DNA from 3 places in the Nocardiopsis sp. CNZ308 genome. Region 2 is predicted to be linked to each of the others. Evidence: riboswitches for the same ligand, from Rfam matches in the RefSeq annotation. Region 2 holds a riboswitch; each other region holds the start of a gene.
What was found. A riboswitch is a leader RNA that binds a small molecule or an ion and turns the genes downstream of it on or off. The one in region 2 is predicted to bind cobalamin.
Positions count from the first base shown of each region.

Region 1: another riboswitch for cobalamin. It lies ahead of EV372_RS27090 (ABC transporter substrate-binding protein); the one in region 2 lies ahead of EV372_RS22470 (nitrite reductase).
Region 3: another riboswitch for cobalamin. It lies ahead of metE (5-methyltetrahydropteroyltriglutamate--homocysteine S-methyltransferase); the one in region 2 lies ahead of EV372_RS22470 (nitrite reductase).

Region 1 covers NZ_SHKJ01000001.1:6,268,544-6,275,948, forward strand. The annotation lists gene purB (adenylosuccinate lyase) at 49-1,479, shown strand; gene EV372_RS27080 (histidine kinase) at 1,692-1,916, shown strand; gene EV372_RS27085 (threonine/serine dehydratase family protein) at 1,990-2,949, opposite strand; cobalamin riboswitch at 3,175-3,355, shown strand; gene EV372_RS27090 (ABC transporter substrate-binding protein) at 3,381-4,427, shown strand; gene EV372_RS27095 (iron ABC transporter permease) at 4,436-5,527, shown strand; gene EV372_RS27100 (iron chelate uptake ABC transporter family permease subunit) at 5,524-6,585, shown strand; gene EV372_RS27105 (MFS transporter) at 6,632-7,405, opposite strand, start outside.
Region 2 covers NZ_SHKJ01000001.1:5,251,614-5,259,018, reverse strand. The annotation lists gene EV372_RS22490 (FadR/GntR family transcriptional regulator) at 1-24, opposite strand, end outside; gene EV372_RS22485 (aminotransferase class I/II-fold pyridoxal phosphate-dependent enzyme) at 391-1,524, shown strand; gene nhaC (Na+/H+ antiporter NhaC) at 1,561-3,009, shown strand; gene EV372_RS22475 (CsbD family protein) at 3,207-3,374, opposite strand; cobalamin riboswitch at 3,824-4,030, shown strand; gene EV372_RS22470 (nitrite reductase) at 4,085-4,969, shown strand; gene EV372_RS22465 (precorrin-8X methylmutase) at 4,966-5,631, shown strand; gene EV372_RS22460 (precorrin-2 C(20)-methyltransferase) at 5,628-7,208, shown strand; gene cobM (precorrin-4 C(11)-methyltransferase) at 7,193-7,405, shown strand, end outside.
Region 3 covers NZ_SHKJ01000001.1:4,240,210-4,247,614, reverse strand. The annotation lists gene EV372_RS18315 (methionine ABC transporter ATP-binding protein) at 1-15, opposite strand, end outside; gene EV372_RS18310 (coiled-coil domain-containing protein) at 672-1,721, shown strand; gene EV372_RS18305 (DUF3558 domain-containing protein) at 2,174-3,235, shown strand; gene metE (5-methyltetrahydropteroyltriglutamate--homocysteine S-methyltransferase) at 3,317-5,617, opposite strand; cobalamin riboswitch at 5,779-5,939, opposite strand; gene EV372_RS18295 (polysaccharide deacetylase family protein) at 6,221-7,405, shown strand, end outside.

The DNA of each region.
Region 1 (7,405 bases), 1.0 Mb from region 2:
GGAGTGGCCGCGCGTGCGCCGCAGCTCAGGACGATAGGGTCGGACGACGTGAGTGCGAAACCGCTGATCCCTGATGTCCTGGCTGCCCGCTACGCGTCCGCGGAGCTGACCCGGCTGTGGTCCCCCGAGTACAAGGTGGTCGCCGAGCGGCGGCTGTGGCTGGCCGTGCTGCGCGCCCAGGCGCGTCTGGGCGTGGACGTCCCGGCCGGTGTGGTCGAGGACTACGAGAAGGTCCTGGAGCAGGTGGACCTGGCCTCCATCGCCGAGCGCGAGCGGGTCACCCGCCACGACGTCAAGGCCCGCATCGAGGAGTTCAACGCCCTCGCCGGGCACGAGCACGTGCACAAGGGCATGACCTCGCGCGACCTGACCGAGAACGTCGAGCAGCTCCAGGTGCGCGACAGCCTGCTGCTGGCCCGCGACCGGGTGGTGGCTCTGCTGGCGCGGCTGGGGAGGCTGTCGGCCGAGTACGGCGAGACGGTGATGGCGGGCCGCTCCCACAACGTGGCGGCGCAGGCCACGACGCTCGGCAAGCGGTTCGCGTCGATCGCCGACGAGGTGCTGGTCGCCCACGGGCGGCTGGAGGAGCTGATCTCCCGCTACCCGCTGCGCGGGATCAAGGGCCCGGTGGGCACCGCGCAGGACATGCTGGACCTGCTGGGCGGGGACCGGGCCGCGCTCAGCGCGCTGGAGGACGAGGTGGCCTCCCACCTCGGGTTCGAGCGGCGCTTCACCAGCGTGGGCCAGGTCTACCCGCGCTCGCTGGACTTCGAGGTGCTGACCGCGCTGGTGCAGCTGGCCGCCGGTCCCTCGTCGCTGGCCAAGACGATCCGCCTGATGGCCGGGCACGAGCTGGTCACCGAGGGGTTCGCCGAGGGCCAGGTGGGCTCCTCGGCCATGCCGCACAAGATGAACACGCGCTCGTGCGAGCGGGTCAACGGGCTGACCGTGATCCTGCGCGGGTACGCGTCCATGGCCGGTGAGCTGGCCGGGGACCAGTGGAACGAGGGCGACGTGTCCTGCTCGGTGGTGCGCCGGGTGGCCCTGCCGGACGCGTTCTTCGCCTTCGACGGGCTGGTGGAGACGATGCTGACGGTGCTGGACGAGTTCGGGGCCTTCCCCGCGGTGGTCTCCGCCGAGCTCGACCGCTACCTGCCGTTCCTGGCCACGACCAAGATGCTCATGGCCGCGGTGCGCGCCGGGGTGGGCCGCGAGACCGCCCACGAGCTGATCAAGGAGCACGCGGTGGGCTCGGCCCTGGCCATGCGCCAGGAGGGTGCGGGCAACCGGCTGCTGGACCGCCTGGCCGAGGACGAGCGCTTCCCGCTCGGCCGCGAGGAGCTGGACGCGCTGCTGGCCGACCGGATCACCTTCACCGGCGCCGCCGCCGACCAGGTGGCCGCCGTGGTGGGGCGGATCGACGCGATCGTGGCCGCGCACCCGGAGGCGGCCGCCTACTCCCCCGGTTCGATCCTGTAAGGGGATCCGGATCCGCCTGGCGAGGGGTCCGGGACGGTGCCGCGGCGCCGTCCCGGACCCCTCGCCATGTGCGGCGGACGGACGTGCTGCGGGCGGGCGCGCGGTGGCGCGCGTATGACCCAGTTCACCGCCGCTGACGCTCGGCCCGAAAGTTAACACCTATTACGGTTGGGCTGTCGGCACGTCCAACCCCCGATCCCCTCGGAGCACCCATGATCGACCCCGATTCCTTCGGTACCGCGCTGTGGACCGTGCTGATCGTCGCCGCCGTCGTCATCGCCTTCGGTCTGGCCGCCCTGTCGGACATGGCCATGCGCCGCCGCGAGGACCGTGCCGCGCGCGCCGCCGGACGCGACGACCCCGTGGCGGCGCGCGCCGGCGAGCGGCAGCGCGTGAACGGGAGCGGGCCCACCGGCGGCGGGGGCTCCCGAGCCTGACACCGGCGCCGCCCCGGCGGGGCGGCGCCCCCGACCTGCGGCGGACGGCCTCCGCCCCGCACGGTCGCGCGGCTCACGCCACCAGGCGGGCGAACAGCTCCGGGTCGGCGTTGCCCCCCGAGACGACCGCGACCGTCTCCTGCGGGCGGCCGGGCGCGGTGGGCACCCGGCCCGCCAGGACCGCGGCGGCGGCCAGGGCCCCGCTGGGCTCGGCGACCAGGCGCGCCCCGTGGGCGAGGGCGGCGACGGCGCGGGCGATCTCCTCCTCGGTCACGGTGACGACCCCGTCCAGGCGGGCGCGCAGGTGGGCGAAGGTCAGCTCGGACAGGCACACGCGCACCCCGTCGGCCATGGTGCGGTGGGTGCGCTCGGGCGGCCAGGTGACCAGGCTTCCGGTGCGCAGGCTCTCGGCGGCGTCGGCGGCCAGTTCGGGTTCCACCCCCACGACGCGGACGCGGCGCGGGCCCGCGGCGGCCAGCGCGGCGGTGGCCACCCCCGAGGCCAGACCGCCTCCGCCCACGGGCACGACGACGGTCGCCACCTCGGGCGACTGCTCCAGGACCTCCAGGCCGACCGTGCCCTGGCCCGCGATGACGCGCGGGTCGTCGAAGGGCGGGACGAGGGCGAGCCCCTCCTCGTCCCGGAGCCGCCGGGCGGTGGCCTCCCGCTCCCGGGGGGCGACCATGACGATGCGGGCGCCCAGGGCGCGCATGCGGTCGACCTTCACCCCGGGCGCGCCCTCGGGGACGACGACGGTGCAGGGCACCCCGTGCCGGGCGGCGGCGTGGGCGAGCGCCTGGCCGTGGTTGCCCGAGGAGTGGGTCACCACACCGCTCCGGCGCTGGCCGGGGTCGAGCAGGGCGACGGCGTTGGTGGCGCCGCGCAGCTTGAAGGCCCCGGTGGGCTGGAGGCTCTCGGGCTTGAGCAGGAACGGCGGCCCTCCGGCGGGGCCCGCCGTCAGCGGGGTGCGCACCACCTCCCCGCGCAGGCGTTCCCGGGCGGCGCGGACGTCCTCCACCGTGATCAGTTCCATGGGCCCTCTATGCCCGGTCCCGGCCCGGCCACGCGTCCGGACGGTGCCCCGCCCGGTCCGGGTGCGGCGGCCGTGCGGGCCACGGCGCGGGGCTCCCGCCCCGCCGGGTCCTCCCCCCCTCCGGTCGGGCGGCTCACGGGGGTCCGGCCGTCGGTCGGGAGGGGAGCGGGTCTCGCGGAGGGGACCCGCGTGCACTACCGTGGCCCGTTGACTGTCAGCACAAGTCCATATCGTCGACGTCGCAGTGCACGGGAAGCCGGTGGAAGTCCGGCGCGGTCCTCGCCACTGTGACCGGAGGGCGCCTCCCACACGCCACCGGGCCGGACACGGCCCGGGAAGGGGGAGCGGCGCGGGGCGAGAGCCCGACTCCGGGAGCCAGGAGACCGGCTGCGACCGTCCGCGTCATCAGACCACGAAGGATGGTTTGTTCGATGAAGCCCACCGGGACACGCGCGGTCCGGTACCGCCTGCCCGCCTGCGCCGCCCTCGCCCTGCTCCTGGCCACGACCGCCTGCGGCGGGGGTTCCGCCGCCCCCTCCCCCGAGGCCGCCGGGGAGACGATCCGCAACTGCGGCGTCGACGTGGCCGCGGACAGCCCGCCGGAACGGGTGTTCGCCGCCTACCAGCCCGCCATCGAGACCGCCCACGCGCTGGGCCTCAGCGACCGCCTGGTGGGGACGGCGTTCCTGGACGCCGCCGTCCTGGAGGAGTACGCCGACGCCCAGGCCGGGCAGGAGTACTACCCCAACCTGCCCAGCCGGGAGGAACTGCTCAGCCACGGGCCCGACTTCGTGCTCGCCGGGTTCAACGACGTGTTCACCGACGAGAACCTCGGTACGCGGGCCTCCCTGGGCGAGCTGGGCATCGGCAGCTGGATCCCGGCGCCGCTGTGCCCGAGCGGGGACGGGCGCACCGACGCGACCATCGACCCGGCCTCGGTGACGATGGACAACGTCTACGCCGACCTGCGGGACCTGGGCGCCCTGTTCGGCGCGCGCGAGCGCGCCGAGGAGGTCATCGCGCACATGGAGGGCACGATAGGCGGGGTCACCGAGGCCCTGGAGGGCGGCGTGCCCGAGGAGGACCGGCCCTCGGTGATGGTCGGCCGCCCCAGCGACCAGGGGTTCCGGGTGGCCGGCGGGCAGGACTTCTCCACCGAGATCATCCGCCTGGCCGGAGGCGTCAACGCCTTCGCCGACCTGGACGGCGGGCGCAACCACGACGTGGCCGTCGAGGACGTGATCGCGCGCGACCCCGACTTCATCCTGGTCGACGTGTGCTGCGACGCGCGGATGACCGCCGCCGACGCCGCCCCGGACGTGGAGCGGATCACGGCCGATCCCGTGCTGGCCAACCTGACCGCGGTCACCGAGGAGCAGGTGGAGGAGTTCACCTTCGCCGACCGCTCCGCGGGTGTGCGCAGCGCGGCCGCGGTGGAGACGGTCGCCCGGATCCTGCACCCCGGCCTGTTCGGGTAGGCGGGCCGATGGCCCCCCGTGTGGCGGAGAGGCCCGTGACGACCGTGCCCTCGGGAGTCCGGCGCCGGCTGCGGGCCGCGGCCGACGGTCCCGGGGTGCTCGTCAGTGCCCGCGCCCGCGTCGCCGGGTTGGCGGTGGCGCTGCTGGTCCTGGCCGCGGCCCTGCTGGCGTCGGTCCTGGTCGGCTACGAGCGGCTGTCCGTGGCCGACGTGTACCTCGCCTACGCCGGTTTCACCGGTTCGGACACCGACCTGGTCGTGCGGCACCTGCGTGTGCCGCGCACCCTGGCCGGGCTGGCGGTCGGCACGGCCCTGGGCGTGTCCGGGGTCCTGGCGCAGGGGGTGACCCGCAACCCCCTCGGCGACCCCGGCGTCCTCGGCATCAACGCGGGCGCCTCCCTGGCGGCGGTCCTCGCGATCAGCGTGTTCGGGGTGTCCGCGCTGCTGGGCTACGTCGGCTTCGCCTTCGTGGGCGCCGCGGCGGCGGTCTGCGCGGTCTACGCCGTGGGGTCGCTGGGCCGGGAGGGCGGCGGTCCGGTCAGGCTCACGCTCGCCGGAGCCGCGGTCTCGGCCCTGCTGGGTTCGCTGACCTCGGCGATCGTCCTGCGCGACCGCGCGAGCCTGGACGAGTACCGGTTCTGGGTGGTGGGCTCGCTGGCGGGCGCCGACGGCGCGGCGCTGCTCCAGGCGCTGCCGTTCCTGGCCGCCGGGCTGGTGACGGCGGTGGCGGTGGCCCGGTCCCTGAACGCGGTGGCGCTCGGCGACGAGCTGGCCCGCTCCCTGGGGACACGGCTGTGGCTGGTGCGCGGGGCGAGCGCCCTGGCGGTGGTGCTCCTGGCGGGAACGGCGACGGCCGTGGCCGGTCCGATCGGCTTCGTCGGCGTCGCCGTGCCGCACGCGGCGCGGGTCCTGGTCGGCCCCGACCACCGCTGGGTGCTGCCCTGGTCGGCGGTGCTGGCGCCCGTCCTGTTGTTGGCGGCCGACGTCGCGGGCCGGGTGGTGGCGCGTCCGGAGGAGTTGCAGGTCGGCGTCCTCACCGCTCTCATCGGTGCGCCGTTCTTCGTCCTCCTGGTGCGCGGGCGAAGGGTGACGGGGCCGTGACGGCGCGCTCCGGGGTCCTGGGCCCCCGGACGGGGGCGGCCCGCCTGGGCGGACTGTCGGTGCGGGTGTACTGGCCCGCGGTACTGCTCGGCGGCCTGCTCACCGCCCTGGCTTCGGCGGTGGCCCTGGTCTCGCTGACCCTGGGGGACTTCGAGCTGGGTGTGGGCGAGGTGGTGGACGCGCTCACCGGCCGTGCCGGGGTGATGGTGACGCACGTGGTGGTGGAGATGCGGCTGCCGCGTGTGCTCACCGCGCTGGGTGTGGGCGCCGCGCTGGCGCTCTCGGGGGCGCTGCTGCAACGGCTGGCGCACAACCCGCTGGTCAGCCCGGACGTCATCGGGGTCAGCGCGGGCGCGACGACGGCGGCGGTGCTCGCCATCGTCGTCTTCGGCGGCACGGCGGCGGCGATCGCGGCCAGTGCGCTGGCGGGAGCCGTGGCCACCGCGTTCCTGCTGTACCTGCTCGCCTACCGGCGCGGTGTCAGCGGGCAGCGGCTGGTCCTGGTGGGGATCGCGGTCACCGCGATGCTGGGCGCGGTGACGTCGTACCTGCTGACCCGCACGGAGCTCACCACGGCGCAGCGCGCCATGCTCTGGCTCACCGGCAGCCTGGCCAACCGGGACTGGCCGCACGTGGTGACGGTGGCGGTGGCGCTGGCCGTCCTGGCGCCGACCACGCTCCTGCTGGCCCGGCCGCTGTCCCTGCTCCAGCTCGGGGAGGACACGGCGACCGCCCTGGGCGGCCGGGTGCGGCTCGCCCGGGGCGCCCTGCTGTTCACCTCCGCCGCGCTCGCGGCCACGGCCACCGCCGTCGCCGGTCCCGTCGCGTTCGTCGCCCTGGTGGCCCCGCAGATCGTGCGGCGGCTGCTGGGCGGACGCGCCCTCGGGCTGCTGGCCTGCGCCGCCTGCGGAGCGCTCCTGACGGCCGGCGCGGACCTGGTCGCGCGCACCGCCTTCGGGGGGAGCGAACTTCCGGTCGGGGTGGTCACCGGGGTGCTGGGAGCCCCCTTCCTGCTGTACCTGCTGGCGCGCGGCGACAGCGCGGGACGGGGCCGGTGAACGCCCGCGGCGCCGCCCCGCCGGGTCGCCGGGGGCGCCTTCCCGGTCAGGCGGCCCGCGGGGCCGGGGCCCCGCGGCCTCCCATGGCGAAGTGGCGCGAACCGGGGGCGAGCGCCGCGGCCCCCGGGGCCAGGAAGCACAGGGCGGCGCACACGACGAGGACCGCCTCCGTGCCGAAGGCCTGGGTGGCCGGGGCGATCAGCGCGAGCCCGACCGGGGCCAGGCCGTAGGAGAACAGGAAGTCCAGGGAGGAGACGCGGGCGAGCTTGTCGGGCGCGACCTCGCGCTGGGCGGCGGTGAACCACGGGACGTTGAACAGTTCGATCCCGACCCCCGCCAGGGCGTAGGCGGCGAACACCGTCCACGGGCCCACGGGGAGGAGCAGGCTCAGCGGCGCGAGGCCGTACAGGGCCAGGCCCGCCAGCGCCACCCACCCCTGGGAGGAGGGGCGCCAGCGCCCGATCAGCAGCGCCCCGGCCAGCGCGCCGCCGGTGTAGGCGGTCAGCGCGCCCGCCAGCACCGCCTCGGTGCCGTAGGTGTCGCGGCTGACCACGGGGAGCAGCACGCCCGTGGCGGAGTACCCGGTGGCGATCACCGCCGTCAGGGCGCCCAGCCCCGCGAGGAACCACGTGTGGCGCCGGGCCTCGCGCAGCCCGTCCCGGAAGTCGGCGACCAGGGAGAAGCCGCGCGCGGGCACCGCCCCCGGGGCGGGCGCGCTCCGGCCCCGGGGCGGGGCCAGTGCGGCGACGGCCCAGAGCGCGGCGGTGACCAGGAGGAGGGCGTGCACGCCCAGGACCGTGGAGAGCAGCGCCGTCACCCC
Region 2 (7,405 bases):
GGTTCCCGGCGACGCTGATCCCATCGTGTACGCCTCGTCCTTCACTGGAGGGATGTGCCGACTCCCCAGCGTACAGAGGCCCGAACCGGCGGACGGACCAGCACCGTCCCCCCATTGACTACTTAGCAGCTTGTACTACAAGATGACCGCACCGGCACGGGCCCCGCGTCGTCTCGACCGCGAGAGCCCTGCCGTGAGCACGCGTGCGAGCGGTGTCGCCTACCACGGGCGACCGCCGGCCGCACCGACACGAGCGCGGGCACCGCCCGCGCACGGGCGGCGACGGCGGGCGCGGCGGCGGGTCGGAAACCACCCCCCACCGCACCCGCGCGAGCGCGCCCACGAGCCGACCGGAGGGCAACGGTGGACAGGTCCGACAGGGAAATCTGCATGAGCGCGTGGGAGGGGGCGGAGAACGTCCACGGCGCGGTCGCCCCTCCGGTGTTCCAGACCAGCATCTTCACCAAACCCTCGTTCGAGGCGTTCATCCAGGAGCAGGAACAGGAACACGAGAGGTACGTCTACAGCCGCGGCGCCAATCCCACGGTGGCCTTCCTGGAGGAGAGGCTGGCCCTTCTGGAGCGCGGCGAGGCCTGCAAGTGCTTCGGTTCCGGGATGGGCGCCATCAGCGCCGTCCTGATGAGCCTGCTGCGCGGCGGAGACCACATCCTCTTCGTCAACAGCACCTACGGCCCGGCCCTGGAGATGGCCGAGCACCTGCGCGGTTTCGGCATCGACCACACCGTGCTCCCCGACGGCACGTCCGACATCGAGCCCCACCTGCGCAAGAACACGGCGCTGGTCTACGTCGAGAGCCCCGGGACCATGCGGATGAAGGTCCTGGACCTGGCCGCGATCACCCGGACCGCACGGGCCAGGGGCGTCTGGACCGTGATGGACAACACCTGGTCCACACCGCTCTTCCAGAAGCCGATCCTGGCCGGGGTGGACATCGTCATCCACTCGTGCACCAAGTACATCGGCGGTCACAGCGACGTCCTGGGCGGGGCGGTGATCGGCCCGGCCTCCTTCGTGCGCGACCTCTTCTACACGGGGTTCCAGCTCCTGGGCTCGGTCATGTCGGCCGTCGAGGCGTCGATGGTGCTGCGCGGGCTGCGGACGCTGCCGATCAGGATGGCCGAGCACGAGCGCAGCGCCGTGCGGGTCATCGACTACCTGGCGACCCGGCCCGAGGTGGCGGCGATCCACCACCCCCACCACGACCACCGGCCCGACGACCCCCTGGTCAAGAACCAGTTCAGCGGTTTCTCCGGGCTGCTCAGTTTCGACCTGAAGGACGGTTCCTTCGCAAAGGTCGCGGCCTTCGTCAACCGTCTTTCGCTGTTCCGGATCGGCGCGAGCTGGGGCGGCTACGAAAGCCTGGTCACCGCTCCCGTCCGGCCCGGAAACGAGGAGGCGATGCGGGAGAGGGGATTCTCCCCCGGAATGATCCGCCTCTCCGTGGGACTGGAGGGGGCCGACAGCCAGATCGAGGATCTCGAAAGGGCCTTCACCGCACTGTAGAAGACCGGAAAGCGGTCATCACCGAGAGGAAAGTAGATGGCTAACCCCCCGGACGAACACGTCCGCCGACCCGGCGTGGCGGCGGCGTGCGTCCCCGTGGTCATCACCGTCGCCGTTCTGGTCGGCGGCATCGGCGTCCTGAAGTACCCCGCCGAGCTCATGCTCATCTTCGCGGGGGTGGTGTTCGCCCTCTTCGCGCTCTGGCACGGCGTGCGCTGGGACGACGTGCTGACGAACATGGGCGACAAGCTCAGGAGCGCCCTGCCCGCGGTCCTGATCCTGCTCAGCATCGGCATGCTCATCGGCTCGTGGATGATCGCCGGGACGATCCCCCTCATGGTCTACTACGGCCTGGAGCTCATCAACCCCTCCTACCTGTACGTGCTGGCCTTCCTGTCCACCGCTCTGGTCGCCACCTTCACCGGCACGTCGTGGGGCGCCGGGGGAACGATCGGCGTCGCCCTGATCGGGGTGGCCCAGACGATGGACGTGTCGCTGGCGATCACGGCGGGCGCCGTCGTGTCCGGCGCCTACTTCGGGGACAAGCTCTCGCCGCTGTCGGACACCACCAACATGAGCTCGCTCGCGGCGGGCGCCAACCTCTACGAGCACATCCGGCACATGCTCTACACGGCCGTGCCCTCGTCGGTACTGGCCGTCGTCGTCTTCCTGCTCGCGGGCACCACCATCACCACCTCGTCCGCCAACCTGGGCGGCATCGACGAGGTCGCCACCGAGCTGAACGGGCTGTTCACCCTCAACCCGCTGCTGCTGATCCCGGCGGTGGTCGTGCTCGCCGGGTCGGTCATGCGCAAGCCTCCGCTGGTCGTGCTGTTCGCGTCGTCCATGACGGCCCTGCTGATCGCGCTGCTGGTCCAGGGGGCGAGCGTGGGCGACCTGTTCGCCGCGGTCGTCTCCGGCTTCACCACCGACATGCTGCCGCAGGGGGACGGGGTCTCCGACGTCCTGGCCGAGCTGGTGAACCGGGGCGGGCTGTACTCGATGTACAACTCGGCGTTCTTCGTCTTCTGCGCCTTCTTCTTCGCCTCGGCGCTGGAGAAGTCGGGCGTGCTGCGGGTCCTGCTGGAGGGGCTCATCGCCCGGCTGCGGTCCACGGGCAGCCTCATCCTCACCACCCTGCTCTCCGGCTTCACCATCATCAACGGCACCTCCAACGCCCTGGTGACCTTCTTCCTGGTCAAGGACGTCTACGGCGACGCCTACCGGGCCAGGAACCTGCACCCGGTCAACTTGTCGCGCAGCATGGAGGACTCGGTCACGATCACCGAGGTGCTGATGCCCTGGACGGTGTCGGGCGTCTTCTTCGCCACGACCCTGGGCGTGGCCAACTTCGAGTTCCTGCCGTGGGCGGTGTTCAACTGGAGCGGTTTCCTGTTCTCCGCCCTGATCGCCTTCCTCGCGCCGCTGACCCGGGGCTTCGGCGTCCGCCGCCTCGAACCGGAGCAAGAGCGCTCCACGACCTGAGCCCCGCCCGGGGCGGCCACGCGAAAAGGGGAGCGGAGCACGTGCGGGGCACGTGCTCCGCTCCCCTCGGACGCGAAGGCGATCAGGTCGGCGGCCACGGCGGGGCGGGGGCTCGCGGCCCTCCCCGTCCGGCCGGTCGGTCGGTCGGAAGGCTCCCGCTGGCGGGGGCCGTCCACGACCGTCCGCGAAGGCGGCACCTACCGGCCCTTCTTCATGTCCTCCTTGCCCTGGCGCAGGCGCCCCTTGGCCATCTCGGCGCGACCCTCGTTCTTCATGCGGTCGTTGCCGGTGGCCTTGCCGGTGGTCTCCTTGGCCTTGCCCTTGACCATCTCGGCCTGGCTGCGGCCCTTCTCACTGGCGCTCATGCTCTTCCTCCTTCGGTGGTTCCCGCGAGGAGCGGCGTACTGCTCTGCGAACCGCCCCTCTCCCCGTCCCCTGCCCGAAACAAGAAACCCTAAAATCCCCGCAAAACCCTCGAAACGCTCCACGCCCGCCGCCACCACCGCTGTTCCGCCCGAACACGGGCCGGGATCGGGCCCGCGAACCCGCGTCGCCGCCCCACCTCCGCGCCCGGACACCGAACCCCGCCCCTTCTCCGGGCCGCCCCGGGCGCGGGCAGCCGCACGGGGCGCCGGTCGGCCCCGCGGGCTCCGGGCCGACGCGGAGCCGGGTACCGCCTTCACCCCAGCGCGAACCGCCGCGTCCGGGAGCGGGCCGCGCCTCCCGGGCTCCGGGTCCCACCACGGCGCCCCGGCGCGGTACCGGTCCGCGCCCCTTCGGGGGAAGGCCCCCGGACCTGGCCCGGGAGGGGAACGGTACCCTCGTCGAGCCAGTCGAACTCCACCTCGTGGGGCAGGGAACCCGGTGCGAATCCGGGGCTGACGCGCAGCGGTGAGGGTGACGGGCGGGCACGCCCCGGGGACGCGGTTCCCCGGGACAGCCACTGGAGCGCACGCTCCGGGAAGGCGCTCCGCACCGGTCGATCCCGAGTCCGAAGACCTGCTGGCGCTGGCGGTGACGGGCCGCCAGGTCAACCGAGGACCCCGCGAACGGGTCCCTGACCAGAAGGACGCGCATGTCCCCGATGGGCTCCCCATCCCCCACCGTCCGCGCCCGGCGCGACCGCTGCCCGGGCGCCCTGCGGCCCTGGCCCGCCGACGACGGGCTGCTGGTCCGGCTCCGGCTCGTCGGCGGCAGGCTCCCCGCCCGTTCGCTGCGCGCCCTGGCCGCCGTGGCCCAGGAGTACGGCGACGGCCGGATCCACGTCACCGGGCGGGCCAACGTGCAGCTGCGCGCCCTGCCCGGAAGCGGGGGGCGGCTCTCCCCCGAAGTGCTCCGGGCCCTGGAGGGAACCGGACTGCTGCCCTCGCCCTCCCACGAACTGGTCCGCAACATCATGGTCTCCCCCCGCACGGGGCTCGGGGGCGGAAGGGCGGACCTGCGGCCCGTGGCCGCCGGGCTGGACGGGCTGCTGTGCGCCGAACCGCGCCGCGCCGCCCTTCCCGGCCGCTTCCTCTTCGTCCTGGACGACGGAAGCGGCGACCTGCTGGAGCGCTCCTGCGACCTGGGGCTCGTCGCCCTCGACGCGCACACCGCCCAGCTCAGGGCCGGGGAGCACTGGGGTCCGCTGACCCCGCTGGAGGAGGCCGCGGCCGCGCTCGTGCGCCTCGCCGACCGGTTCCTGGATCTGCGCGGGGACGGCCCCGGCGCCCCCTGGCACGTGGCCGAGCTCCCCTCGCCCCTGACCGACCCGGTACCGCCCGACCCGGGGCTGCCCGAACCCGCGCCGCCGCTGCCCTACGGCCCGCTGCCCGGGATCGGACGGCACGTCCCCGTGCCCGAGGACGGCCTGGACCGGGCCGCCGCCGACGCGCTCGCCGCCGAAGCCGTCGAGGCCGGGTCCGGCGAACTCGTCGTGACGCCGTGGCGCGCCGTCCTCGTTCCCGGGGAGGCGCGGTGACCTCCCCGAGAAGACCGAACCGGCACTACGAGTACGCCGACGACGGGCCCGCCATCTACGCCGACTCCTTCGCCACCATCCGGCGCGAGGCCCGCCTCGACCACCTGCCCGCCAACGCCGAACGGCTCGCCGTGCGGATGATCCACGGCACCGGCCAGGTCGACCTCGCCGACGACCTCGTCGTCCACCCCGATCTGGTGCCCGCGGCGCGCGCCGCCCTCCGGGCCGGTGCGCCGATCCTGTGCGACGCGCGCATGGTGGCCTCCGGTGTGACCGCGAGCCGCCTGCCCAGCGACAACGAGGTGCTCTGCCTCTTGGGCGACGAACGGGTGCCCGGCCTGGCCAGAGAGTGGGGCACCACCCGCACGGCCGCCGCGGTGTCGCTGTGGGAGCCGCTGCTCGACGGCGCCGTGGTCGCCGTCGGCAACGCGCCCACCGCCCTGTTCCACCTTCTGGAGATGCTGATCGACGGCGCACCGCGGCCCGCCGCGATCGTCGGCTGCCCGGTCGGCTTCGTCGGCGCCGCCGAGTCCAAGCAGGCGCTGACCGAACTGCGCGACCGGCACGGCCTCGACGTGCCCTACGTGACCGCGCGCGGCCGCCGCGGGGGTTCGGCGATGACCTCCTCGGCCCTCAACGCACTCGCCAAGGAGGAAGAGTGACCGGCCGTTTCCACGGCGTCGGCGTCGGCCCGGGCGACCCCGAGCTGATCACCCTCAAGGCGGCCAGGCTCATCGCCGCGGCCGACGTCGTCGCCTACCACGCGGGTGCGGGCAAGGAGTCCAACGCCCGCCGCATCGCCGGCGCGCTGATCCCGGACGGGGTGGTCGAGGAGCGGTTGACCTATCCGGTGACCACCGGGGCGACCGACCACCCGGGCGGCTACGCGGGGGCGCTGGCCGACTTCTACGAGGAGTCCGCCGCCCGGCTGGCCGCCCACCTGGACGCCGGGCGCGACGTCGTCCTGCTCTCGGAGGGCGACCCGCTGTTCTACGGGTCGTACATGTACATGCACGACCGGCTGTCGGAGCGCTACCCCACCGAGATCGTGCCGGGCGTCCCGGCGTTCGCCGCCGCCACGGCCGCCGCTGCCGCCCCGCTGGCCCGGCAGACCGACGTGCTCACCGTGCTGCCCGGCACCCTGCCCGAACCGGAACTGGCCCGCCGCCTGGCCGACACCGACGCGGCCGTGGTCATGAAGCTGGGCCGGACCTTCCCGGCCGTGCGCCGCGCCCTGGCCGCGGCCGGGCGGCTGGAGCACGCGGTGTACGTGGAGCGGGCCTCGATGGGCGGGGAGCGGCGGCTGCCGGTGGCCGAGGTGGACCCGGCGACGGTGCCCTACTTCTCCCTGGTGCTGGTGACCGGGGACAGCCGCAACGGGCCGCGCTCCCGGCGGGTCGGCGAGGCCGCGCGGACGCAGGCGACACAGACGGCGCAGACGACCCAAGCGGGGCCCGGTTCCGCCGGACCGGCGGCGGGCACGGCGTCCGCGACCACCGGAGCGGCGGCCGAACTGCTGGTCGTGGGTCTGGGTCCCGGTCCCGGGGACTGGCTCACCCCCGAGGCGAGCGCGGCGCTGGCCGAGGTGGACCACGTGGTGGGCTACGGCCCCTACGTCAACCGGGTACCGCAGCGCCCCGGGCTCACCCGGCACGCCTCCGGCAACACCGTCGAACTCCAGCGCGCCCGGTTCGCCCTCGACCTGGCCGGGCGCGGCGAACGCGTGGCCGTGGTCTCCGGCGGGGACGCCGGGGTCTTCGGCATGGCCACCGCCGTGTTCGAGGCGGCCGAGGACCCCGCCTACCGGGACGTGCCCGTCCGGGTGCTGCCGGGGGTCAGCGCAGTCCAGGCGGTCGCGGCCCGCGCGGGCGCACCCGTGGGCGGCGACTTCGCGGTGATGAGCCTGTCGGACCGCCTCAAACCGTGGGAGGTGGTCGAGCGGCGGCTGCGCGCCGTCTCCGAGGCCGACCTGGCGCTGGCCGTCTACAACCCCGCCTCCCGGTCCCGGACCGAGCAGATCGCCACCGCCCGCCGGATCCTGCTGGAGCACCGCAAACCCGACACCGTGGTCGTCGTCGGCCGCGACGTGGGCCGCGAGGGCGAGTCCCTGACGGTGACCACCCTGGGCGAACTCGACCCCGCCGCCGTGGACATGCGCTGTTTGCTCATCGTCGGCGCCTCGGGAACCCGGGTCACCGGGGCGGGCCGCGTGTGGACCCCCAGGTGGGTGAAGCCGTGACCGTGCACTTCGTGGGCGCGGGGCCCGGCGCCGCCGACCTGCTGACCGTGCGCGCCACGCGCATGCTCGCCGGGGCCGACGTAGTGCTCTACCCAGGCACCTACCTGGACCCGCAGGTCCTGACGCACTGCGCGCCCGGCGCGGAGCTGGTGGACACCCAGGGCCTGGACCTGGACCGCATCACCGACCACCTGGTC
Region 3 (7,405 bases), 1.0 Mb from region 2:
CTTGTGGAGGCCCACTGCGTCAATCACGGTGTTCCCATCGACGTCTGGCGGTGGTGTGGCGCCCGGCGGGGATCCGGCGCGGGTCCGTCGCCCGCGTCCGAGCGTACGGAGCGCCCCGCGGGCGCGGGCGGCGGCGCGCCGGTGGCTCGGACAGGCGCCGGTGGCGGCTCGACCGCGCGGGGCGGCCGGTTGGGGGACGCGCCGCTCCCAGCGGCGGTCTCCCCCTACTCCCCGGTGTCCGGGGGCTGCGGGCGGGTCCACGGGACCGGGCGGACACGACAGCGCCCGCCGGGCAGCGGTAGACACCGCTCGGCGGTGTCCGACCGCGTGGGAGCGGTGGTCGCTGGGTCGTGCGCGGGAGCCTTCACGTTTCCTACTCAACCACGGGGAAAAGGGTCGGTTCACCCGATTTCACTGTTCGCGCCGGGTTACCTCCACCACATCGGGGCTCCCGTGGCACGGTGGATTCGTCCCGTCCCTCCCGAATAACCGCGCGAGTGCCTACACTCATGACGGTCCCTTTACTCCCGCCCCCGGCTCCCGGGTGTGCGCGGGAGGCCAGGGCCGGAGGCCGCTCCCGCGGCTGTCGGCCCCCTGGGGAAACGACGAGAAACAGCGCCCGCTCCGCTCCCGTGCCAGGGGGCCGCGCGGGCCCGAGGAGCGACCGCACCGTGCAGCCCGACGACCTGAGCCGAGTGGACGAATTCGCCGACTTCTGGGCTCCCGACCCTCCCGAACTCAGCTGGCCGGACCGCGCCCGGGCCCTGGCGGGGTTCCTCGCCGCCGCGGCGCGCCCGGGACGCGCGCGTGTGGCCGCGCTGGCGGTGGCGGTGCTGGGGGGCTTCCTGTTCGCGCCCCAGGGCACGGCGGTGGCGGCGCCGGTGCCCGCCGAGCCGGAGGACATGGGCGCCCTCCAGGATCGCGCGGAGGCCCTGAGCGAGGAGTTCAACGGCGAGCTGCGCGACATGGAGGGCGTCATCCAGGAGGCCGAGCGCGCCGAGGAACGGGCCCAGAGCACCCGCGAGGACGTGGAGGAGGCGCGCGAGCAGGTGCGCGCCCTGGCGGTGGCCACCTACACCAGCAGCGGGATCGGCCTGTCCATGTCGCTGTTCGTCGAGGCCGATCCCGACGAGGTCATCGACCGCGCGGTGGTGATCAACTACCTGTCCACCAGCAACCAGGACAAGATCGACCAGCTCAGTGAGGCGCTGGAGCGCGACGAGACCGCGCAGCAGAACGCCGAGGAGCAGCTGGCCGCGGCCGAGGAGGACCTGGACGAGCTGGAGGGGCGCCGCGAGGAGGTCCAGGAGATGATCGCGGACCACCCCGTGCAGCCGATGGGCGGCCAGTACAACATCACCCCGCGCACCGAGCAGATGCGCGAGCTGATCATCGAGAAGTTCGGCGAGGGCACCGACGTGGGCGGCGTGGGCTGCTACCGGCAGGTCGGCGGCTGGGTGGTCGGCGAGCACCCCAAGGGCCGCGCCTGCGACTTCATGGTGGACCCCAACGGGAACACGCCCTCACAGGAGCAGATCGACCGCGGCTACGCGATCGCCGAGTGGGCCCAGGAGAACGCCGACCGCCTCGGCATCATGTACATCATCTACCGGCAGCAGATCTGGGACATCCGCCGTGGCGACGAGGGCTGGCGCGACATGGCCGACCGCGGCAGCATCACCGAGAACCACTTCGACCACGTGCACATCTCGATGTTCTGATCCGGCGTCGCCCGCGACGGACGCCCCATTACCCCGCGCGGGGCGCGACCGCGCGGGGAACGGCGTCACGATTGCGTCACGTGCGGGATGAGTTCCTGCACAACCGACACAAAACAGTGACGATTCACCCTGCTACCCCCGGTCTGACCTGCCCAGGGGACACCACTCACAGCTAGGATGCACACGTCCCGGCCCGGACCGAAGGACGCCTTCGGCTCCGCCCGGCCACCGCCCCCGGTGGCCGGTCCCCCGGTCCACCGCAACCTCCGCATGGAGGCGGGGAACGCCCGCCCACTCCCCCGCCCTCGCCCGCGGGACGGCAGTGGCGACAGGTGCGCCTCCCCCACACGGCCACCGTGCCCCTCCCGGGGCGGCACGGGAAGTCGTGAGAACCCAACGGCGCACACACGCGTCCCAGACAACACGGTCATCACACACGGGCGAGGGGAGCCATGAGCGAAAACGGACCATACAACCAGCCGCCGCAGAACCCATACGGCGGTGGGGACAACAGTGGGGGCCAGCCGCCCTACGGCCCGCCCCACGGCGCCCCCTACGGTGACCCCAACACCGGAGGACAGCCGCCCCACGGCGGCCCCTACGGTGACCCCGGCACCGGCGGCCAGCCGCCCTACGGCGGCGGCCCCGCGGGTTTCCCCGGCCCCCAGGACCAGCAGATGTACGCGGGCGGCCAGCCGCCCTACGGCGGCGGTCCCGGAGGTCCCGGGTACGCCCCCGCGCCGCAGCAGCCCCAGGGCGGCGGCAGCAAGGCGGGCCTGTGGGTCGTGATCGGCGGCGGCGCCGTGATCGTCGTCCTGGTCATCGCCGTTCTGGTCGTGCTCGTCACCAACAACGGCGGACAGCAGACCGTCTCCCCCGAACCCGAGCCCGCCCCGAGCACGGAGGCGACCACCGGCGGCGGTGAGACGACCGCGCCCGCCCCCGAGGCGGCCCCCGCGGGCGAGCCCCCCTACGCCGTCCCCTCCGAGCCCTGCCAGGCCTTCACCGACCAGGTGCTCTCCGACTTCCTGATCCAGGACGAGGGCGACAAGTACGTCCAGGACAACAACTCCTACTGCGAGAGCCTGGAAGGCGCCGCCCCGGAGGGCAACCCGGCCGAGAGCTACGCGATGTTCGAGATCAGCTACCAGGTCCCCTACTCCGCCGCCGACTCCGTCGAGGCCGCCACCACCGACTTCCAGACCGCGGTCCAGGAGCTCCGGGGCGAGGGTGACTACAACACCTTCTACGACGCCGCGAACGTGGAGGAGGACAAGGAGGTGGACCTCGGCGACGAGGCCCACTACGTCCTCACCAAGTACGACTTCCTGGGTGAGGACATCCCCGAGGCCACGCTGGTGATCCGCACCGCCAACCTCAACATCCAGGTCCAGTACCAGATGCACCCGCCCTTCACCGAGGACGCCTCCGCCGAGGACCTGGTCATGCCCGACAACGTCGAGGAGATCATGCTCAACGCCGGCGCCGAGGCGCTGGCCCTGGTCGGCGCCTGAGGGGGCTGACCGGACACGGCACGAGGGGGCCGCGGCGTGCGCCGCGGCCCCCTCCCGCGTTTCAGCCCCCGGTGGCAGGGCTCACGGAAGGTCGGCGCGCACCCGGCGGGCCGCCTCGACCATGTTGCGCAGGGCCTGTTCGGCCTCGGCGTAACCGCGCGTCTTGAGGCCGCAGTCGGGGTTCACCCACAGGTTCCGGGCGTCGATGTGCGCGACCGCCAGCCGCAGCGACCCCTCGATCTCCTCCACCGAGGGCACCCGCGGGGAGTGGATGTCGTACACGCCCGGGCCGATCCCGCGCCCGTAGCCCCGCTCGCCCAGGTCCCGCACCAGCTCCATGCGCGAGCGGGCGGCCTCCACGCTGGTGACGTCGGCGTCCAGCGCCTCGATGCCGCCGACGATCAGCCCGAACTCCGAGTAGCACATGTGCGTGTGGATGGTCGTGGACGGCGACACCCCCGACGTGGCCAGGCGGAAGGAGCCCACCGCCCAGTCCAGGTACCGCGCCCGGTGCTCCGAGCGCAGCGGCAGCAGTTCGCGCAGGGCCGCCTCGTCCACCTGGATGTGGCGGATCCCGGCGCGCTCCAGGTCGGCGACCTCGTCGCGCAGACTCAGGGCCACCTGGCGTGCGGTCTCGGCCAGCGGCTGGTCGGTGCGCACGAACGACCAGGCGAGCATGGTGACCGGGCCGGTCAGCATGCCCTTGACCGGCTTGTCGGTGCGCGACTGGGCGTAGGCGGTCCACTCGACCGTCATCGGCTCGGGGCGCGAGACGTCGCCGAACAGGATCGGCGGGCGCACGCACCGCGAACCGTAGGACTGCACCCAGCCGTTCTCGGTGGTGGCGTAGCCCTCCAGCTGCTCGGCGAAGTACTGGACCATGTCGTTGCGCTCGGGCTCGCCGTGCACGAGCACGTCCAGGCCGATCTCCTCCTGGAGCGCGACGACCCGGTCGATCTCCTCTCGCAGGACGGCCTTGTAGGCGTCCTCCGCCAGCTCCCCCCTGCGGTGCGCGGCGCGGGCGCGGCGCAGCTCGGCGGTCTGGGGGAAGGATCCGATGGTGGTCGTGGTGAGCGGGGTGTCGGTGGGCCTGCCGCGTTCCCGCGGGCGCTCGTAGGCGTCCGGGCCCAGGGCGTCGAGGCGGGCGCGCACGCGCGCGTCGGTGAAGGCGGGGGGACGGACGCCGCCCCGTCCGGTGTGCTCGGCCTCGGACCCCTCGGACAGCACGCGGCCGAGCAGGGCCGTCTCCTGGGCCTTCTGCCTGGCGAAGGCCAGGGACCCGCGCAGCTCGGGGGCCAGGGAGGTCTCGGCGTCCAGGTCCAGGGGCACGTGCAGCAGGGAGCAGGAGGTGCTCACGGTCAGCTCGTCGGTGAGGGCGAGCAGGGTGCCGAGCACGGCGACGGCGGCCGGGATGTCGGTGCGCCAGACGTTGCGCCCCTCCACCACGCCCGCGACCAGGCGGGTGGCGCCCAGGCCGGAGACCCGCACCAGGTCGTCCACGCCCTCGTCGTCGGTGACCAGGTCCAGGCCGACCGCCTCGACCGCGGAGTCCTTGAGGACGCGCAGGGCGGCGGAGCCGATGGAGCCGAAGTAGGTGGACACCAGCAGGGAGGGGCGGTCGGTGACCGCGCCCAGGTGCTGGTAGGCGCGCTCCAGGTGGCCGACGGCGGCGCGGCCCTCGTCGGTGGCCAGGATCGGCTCGTCCAACTGGACCTCGGTGGCGCCCGCGGCCCGCAGGTCGCCGAACAGCTGGACGTAGGCCTCCAGGAGCTGGTCGAGCAGCTGGACGGGTTCCCAGCCCTCGGGGGCGCCGTCGGCGGGCTTGGCCAGCATCAGGAAGGTGAGCGGACCGACCAGGACCGGGCGGGTGTGGAAACCCGCCTCGGCGGCCTCGCGGAACTCGGCGACGGGCTTGTCACCCACCAGGCGGGGACGGCTGCCGGGCGAGAGCTCGGGGACCAGGTAGTGGTAGTTCGTGTCGAACCACTTGGTCATCTCCAGCGGCGGGGCGCCCTGTTCGCCGCGGGCGAGCGCGAAGTAGCGGCGCAGCTCCTCCTCGCGGTCCGGCGCCGCGGCGGGAGGGGCGAAGCGGGAGGGGACCAGGTCGAACAGGACAGCGGTGTCCAGCACGTGGTCGTAGTAGGAGAACGTGTTGGAGGGGATGTCGTCGACACCGGCCTCGCGCAGCTGGGCGTAGACGCCCAGGCGCAGCCCGGCGGCGACCGCGTCCAGTTCGCGGGCGGTGGTGCGGCCCCTCCAGTGGGACTCGCAGGCGCGCTTGAGCTCGCGGGCGGGGCCGATGCGCGGGTAGCCGTGCACTGTCGAGCGCACGGAGGGGCGTGGTCCGCCCGGGGCCGCGGACGGCGCGGGGGTCGTGGTCATGAGCTTCTCTCCCTCGTCGAAAGCCGGGTACCGGCCGCGAGGAGGAGAGGGCGGGCACGCCGGCGGACGCGCCGCGGGCGCGCACCGGACCTGCCACCGCCTCCGGCCCTCCCTCGGGGCGCGGGACCACCGGCGCCGCGGGTGCGTCGCCGGGTGGAGGCAGGTCTTCGGACTCGGGGGCGCGGGCGGTGTCGACACCGCTCCTCCTACTGGCCGCCGCTTCCCGGTGTGCGGTCTCCGCGACCGGCACTACCAGTGCTCATGGCGACGTTCGTTCCCCCATACCGCTGCGGGGCAGTCCCGGACTCACACCGGGTTCCCTCTTGCGACATGGTTCCGCCCCGCCCGTTCCGGGCCGGGCCCGGGACGCGGGGGTGGATCATGTACCTTCCACGGCTGCAAGTATAGGGAGGGCCCCCTTCGCCCCTGCACCCGGCGTGCGGCCCCATGCGCCCGGCCCGAACGGTGAGAACCCCCGTCCTTCGGCCGGCGTCACACACGAAGTCAAGCGTTGCGCGGGTGAGCTCCCCTCTGCTCCCCGCGGACGTTCGTCTGAGCGATGAACGTGGAGATTCCCTCGTGAGTAAGCAGTCCCGCCTCGCCATGGCACCGGACCACCCCCTGATCACGGTCGTGGTAGCCCTGGCGGTCCTGGCGGGCATGGTGTTGTTGGCCACCCGCTCCTCCGGAGAGCCCGAGCCCGGGCCGCGGACGCACGAAGCGCCGGTCTCCGAGAGCGAGCCGCCGCCCCCGGCCTCCGGTGAGCCCGACGGGCTCACCGAGGTGGACCCGGCCGCGGTGGCGGGCGTGGAGGAGGCCGAGCTGCCCTACGACGGGGAGATCTCCGTCGCGGTGACCTACCCGGTGATCCCCAACGCCGAGCCGCTGGCCGACTTCCTGGAGCGTGAGCTGACCGACGAGGTGCACGCCTTCGAGGCCGCCAACCCCGGCGCGGTCTCCTTCGAGGCGGGGTGGAACCTGACCGCGGCGCGCGACGGCCTGCTGGGGGTCCGCGTGACCCGGGTGGAGACCGACTCCGAGGGGTCCCGGGAGGGGTACACCACCTACTGGTACGACACCGGGACCGCGGCACACCACCCCTCCGCCGCGCTGGTCGGCGGCCAGGAGCAGCTGGAGGAGCTCAACGGCCTGGTGCGCGGCGCCGTCGGAAGCGGGGAGGACGGGGAGGGCCCGGCCGACCCCGGCGTCATCCACCCGATCAGCTCCCTGTACGACTCGGTGGGCTTCAACCCCGACGGGGACCTGATCGTGGAGTTCGACGCCGGGCAGGTGGCCCCGGCGGAGGAGGGCCGCACGCGCGCGGTGGTCGCCGCCGGTGAGGCCGAGGGCCTGCTGTCCGAGCTGGGCCTGCGCGTGCGCGACGCCGCGACCGTGGGCGTGGAGGACTTCTCCATCGCCGCCCCGCCCCGGGCCGACAAGGACGGCCAGGAGGAGGGCGCCGTGCCCGGACAGGTGCCCGCGGTGGACCCCGACGTCGACTGCTCCGACCCCGAAACCACGTGCGTGGCGCTGACCTACGACGACGGCCCCGGCGAGCGCACCCCCGAACTGCTGGACGTCCTCGCCGAGTACGACGCGCGGGCCACGTTCTTCGTCACCGGCAACCCCGTCATGGAGCACCCGCACACGGTGCGGCGCGCCTATGCTGAGGGGCACGAGATCGCCAACCACACCCTGAACCACCCCGACCTGGCCGGTCTGGGCGCGGGAGGGGTGCGCGCGGACCTGGACGTCGTGCAGGCGCTGGTGTACCGCGAGACCGGCTAC